DNA from 2 places in the Streptomyces sp. NPDC111606 genome. Region 1 is predicted to be linked to the other one. Evidence: riboswitches for the same ligand, from Rfam matches in the RefSeq annotation. Region 1 holds a riboswitch; the other holds the start of a gene.
The links. A riboswitch is a leader RNA that binds a small molecule or an ion and turns the genes downstream of it on or off. The one in region 1 is predicted to bind cyclic di-AMP.

Region 1 (2,192 bases):
GCAGGCCGTCCTCGCCGACCAGGGAACCAAGCCCTGGGGTACCTGTGCGGTGCTCAATGGGCTCACCCCGAAGAACGGCTTGGCCGACCTCGACACCGGAGTGGAGGGCGATTCACCCTCCGAGGTGTCCGGATCCTCCGGCTTGCTCGATTCGCCCGGCTCATCGAATTCGTCCAATTCGTCCGACTCGCCGGGCTCCTCGAACTCGTCGAACGCGAGCGACGGCCCGTCGAGCTCGTCGAGTGAATCCCCCAGCGCTTCGTCCGAATCGCCCCGGAATTCATCCTCTTCTCCCTCTTCCTCCCCTTCCTCGTCGTCCAAGGCGGACAACTCGGCGAAGCCTGACGCGTCACCTGACGCCAAGGCCTCCAAGTCGCCCGACAGCTCTCCCGTGGAGACCTCGGACGGGGGTAATCAGGACAACTGGGTGCAAGATGTGGGCGCCTGGAGCCTCGTCGACACCAGTGCGCTCACGGGCGAGGAGGCCGGCGCCGGACGTCACCGTGGGCCCAGTGCCGACGAGAGCGAGGCCGCCGACCCGGCCGCCGAGACCTCCGGCCGCCATGCCTCGTACAAGGTCCGCGCCGGCGACACGCTGGCCTCCATCGCCGACTCCCTTGACCTCGAGGGCGGGTGGCGGGCGCTGTATGACGCGAACGCGGGCGCCATCGGCGGCGACGCGAACGACATCACCCCCGGTCAGACCCTGGACGTCCCCGTCGAATAAGGGCCGAACGGGGCGAAAAACAGCGAGAGTTCGCGTCACCTTTCGCACCTGAATGTCCGTTTTGAATGCAGTGAGAGATAGATCTCAGAAGCCCTGATCGTCTTTGTAATTCCGGGAATCGGGTGTCTACGGTCGTGATCGCTCGTCACCGCGAGCCCCGGCTGCCGCAACGCCGAATCCTGCCAGCGGCCGCACGGGAACAGTCGTCGCGTCAAGCGCCGTAGGCAGGAGCGGGGGACCCAAGGTAAGCGCCGGGTCCGGCAGTTGAGGCCCTTCGGGGCCGCACGCCGGAGCCGGCTCGGGGTGAAGCCGCGCAACGCGAGCCGAAAGGCGGACGAGCGCGGCCGGGCAACTCAACCGGCCCGAACCCGACAGCTCACCTCGCAGGCGTCGGTGAGGGGATCCACCATGCTGTTTTCCAGCAAGGGCAAGCACCGTCGTCCGTCCAAGGCCGCTCGCGCCATAGCCGTCGTCGGCGTCACCGGCGCCGCCGTCGCCGCCCCGCTGATGGCGGCCGGCAGCGCCTCCGCCGCCACCGCCTCCGAGTGGGACGCCGTCGCCCAGTGCGAGGCCGGCGGCAACTGGTCCATCAACACCGGCAACGGCTACTACGGCGGCCTGCAGTTCTCCGCCTCCACCTGGGCCGCGTACGGCGGCACGGCGTACGCCGCCACCGCCGACAAGGCCACCAAGGCCCAGCAGATCGAGATCGCCGAGAAGGTCCTCGCGGGCCAGGGCAAGGGTGCCTGGCCGCACTGTGGCACCGGCCTGTCGAGCGCCGCGTACAGCGGCTCCGGCTCCTCGCAGAGCACCGAGTCCGCCCCCCGCGCCACCGAGGAGCAGCCGGCCTCCCGCTCCGCCGAGCGCCCGGCGGCCGAGAAGAAGTCGACCAAGACCGTTACCACCCCGACCGGCAAGAAGGTCAAGAAGGGCGACGGCGAGTACAAGGTCGCCAAGGGTGACACCCTCAGCTCGATCGCCGCGGAGAAGAAGGTCAAGGGCGGCTGGGAGAAGCTCTTCCAGCTGAACAAGGACATCGTCGAGGACGCCGACCTGATCTACCCGGGTCAGCAGCTGCACCTGAAGTAATACGCGGCCTCCAGCTGAACCGCAGGGCCCTCACATCCGTGGAACTCATATTGAAGACCTCGTGAGGGTCACCCCCGTCCCCCACGGGCTCCCCGCTCCGGTGCGTGTTCCCCCGTACGCACCGGAGCGGGGCTTTTTCTTTCCCTGTAAGTCACCCACCCTTTGTTCCGATAGGGAACAATGGGTACGGTTCGGTCCTGTCCACGGGACGGTCGGTCGGCTGCCGATGTCCCCGGGGCGGTTAGGCTCTAGTCGCAAGGCTCACAGCCCCGCACCACCAGCGACACAGTGCTTCACATCCCAAGAAGGAGATACTCGTGCCGTCCATCGACGTCGTCGTAGCCCGGGAAATCCTGGACTCCCGAGGCAATCCCAC
Region 2 (2,192 bases), on a different contig from region 1:
GGAGAGCGCGGGCGTGGTGTAGCCGAGCCGCTCGGCCGCCCGGGTGATCGAACCCGCCTCGGCGACCGCCACCAGGGCGGCGAGCCTGGTCGGGTCGTACATGCCGGGCTCCTCGTCTGCCGTTCTGCCTTAAGCAATGCTTTAGGGCAGCCCAGGATATTCGACATACCTGCTGAAGGCTGCCGCGCGGCACGCTGGGTGCCATGGACGCTCAGCTCATCGCCTTCACCGGGGTCTCCGCAGGCCTCGTCGCCATGCCCGGTGCCGACTTCACCGTCGTCGTGCGCAACGCCCTCGTCTCCCGCCGGGCCGGCATCGCCTGCGCGTTCGGGATCGGGGCCGGGCTGCTGGTGCATGTGACGCTGGCGGTGCTGGGGGTCGCCGCGGTCCTGGCCGCGGTACCGGCGCTGTTCCGTGTGCTCCAAGTGGTCGGGGGGGTCTATGTGTTGTATCTGGGCGTCCAGACGCTGCGACAGCGGGGCAGTGAAGTGGCGGACACGCGCGAGGACTCCACCGGGCGACCGCTGCGGCAGGGCTTCGTCACCAACGCCCTGAATCCGAAGGCGTCCCTCACCTTCCTCAGCGTGCTGCCCCAGTTCGTGCCCGCGGGCGCTCCGGCCCTGCCCAGGACGCTGCTGCTCGCCCTGATCGTGCTCGCGATCGCGATGGTGTGGTTCCAGGTGGTCGTCCTGCTGGTGGACCGGCTCGGGCGGTGGCTGCGCCGGCCGCGCGCCGCCCGGGCGGTCACGACCGTCACCGGCGTCGCGCTGACGGCCTTCGGCGTGGGACTCCTCGCCGGGCCGCTGACGGCCGTCTGACGGCCTTTCTGGTGCCCCGAGGGCGATGACGGCGTGTCAGGCCGCCGCCATCGCCCCCGGGAGGGTCACTTGACCCGGCCGTACCAGACGCTCCTGGTCCAGATCTTCTGCAGCTTCACCACGTCCCCGCTCTTGGGGGAGTGCCAGATCTTTCCCTTCCCGGCGTAGATGCCGACGTGGTAGACGTACGACCCCGAGTGGAAGAACACCAGGTCTCCGGCCTTGCGGCTCTTGGCGGAGATGTGGCGGGTCTTGTTGTACTGCTGGGCCGCTGTACGGGGCAGTTTCTTGCCCGCTTTCTTGAACGAGTACAGCGTCAGCCCGGAGCAGTCGAACCGGGTCGGCCCCGTGGCGCCCCACTTGTACGGGGAGCCCTTCTTGGAGGCCGCGACCTGAAGTGCCTTCGTCGCCGGTGTGGCCGCCTCAGCTTCGGAGGTGAAGCCGGGTGCCAGTATCGAGCCGCCCACTGCGGCGATGGTGAGAGCCGAGGCCGTGCCGGCCCGGGCCATGAGCGACGGGACACGATTGAGCGCAGTCATGCGCAACCCTTCGTCAGCCGCCTGTGAAGGATGACCTGTCGGATTCGGGCTGGCGAAGTTGCCCGGCCGCGTTGCCGCGGCTTCACCCCAAGGGCTGCTCGGATCGAACGAACGTCCGCTCCGGCGACCCGTCTTGCTCGGGTCCTCCACTCCTGCCGATCCACTCCTGTCGACCGGTCATCCGGGCGGCGGCAGGACTCGGCGTCCGCCCGGACCGCCCCGCCGCTGTGGCGGGGGCTTGTCGTCAGACAGGGATCTTGACGCACGGATGAGCGAAATACCCAACGGAACCGGGGATTTGTGGTGTTAGTCACCACTCACCCGTTCGGGTGGGTACCCGCGTGTTCGAGAGGGTGTCCAGGGGGCGAAGGAGTCCCGGACCAGCGATGGAGCGCCTCGTTCCGCCCTGGGCTCATGCCCGTTGCGCAACCCTGACGGGCCTGTAAAAGGAGCCGTGGCTACGCCGAAAGGGGGTACGCCGTTTGGTGCGTTTCAGCCTTGTTCCGGACGCCTCGTCAGTGGGATCGAGACGTCCGGGACCGGCCTGTACACGTCGTCAACTGTCGGAGCGCGGCGGCACCGTGACACGAGCCGTGCGGCGCTCCCCGTCCAGTACGCGCAGCGCACGCGCGAGCGTGGGGGCGTGCAGCTCCGTCTCGCCCCGCTGATGCATCAGCGCCAGCGCGTCCCGCAGCTCTGCCGCCTTGCGGACGAGCGCCTGGGCGGCACGCAGTCCGCGGTAGGTGTCGCCGTCCTGCGCCGGGTTGATCCGGCCGAGCAGGTCCACCACATCGAGATAACGGTCGATCAACTCGCCCTCCGCGCGGGTCAGCGC

Region 2: it holds a riboswitch for cyclic di-AMP, as region 1 does, so the genes downstream of both, ACZ7M7_RS20700 (C40 family peptidase) here and ACZ7M7_RS38415 (transglycosylase family protein) in region 1, are expected to answer to the same signal.

What each region holds. Positions count from the first base shown of each region.
Region 1 covers NZ_JBVKBY010000014.1:110,119-112,310, reverse strand. The annotation lists gene ACZ7M7_RS38420 (transglycosylase family protein) at 1-727, shown strand, start outside; cyclic di-AMP (ydaO/yuaA leader) riboswitch at 934-1,132, shown strand; gene ACZ7M7_RS38415 (transglycosylase family protein) at 1,136-1,816, shown strand; gene eno (phosphopyruvate hydratase) at 2,134-2,192, shown strand, end outside.
Region 2 covers NZ_JBVKBY010000005.1:452,685-454,876, reverse strand. The annotation lists gene ACZ7M7_RS20710 (LysR family transcriptional regulator) at 1-102, opposite strand, end outside; gene ACZ7M7_RS20705 (LysE family translocator) at 204-818, shown strand; gene ACZ7M7_RS20700 (C40 family peptidase) at 884-1,357, opposite strand; cyclic di-AMP (ydaO/yuaA leader) riboswitch at 1,361-1,493, opposite strand; gene ACZ7M7_RS20695 (hypothetical protein) at 1,914-2,192, opposite strand, start outside.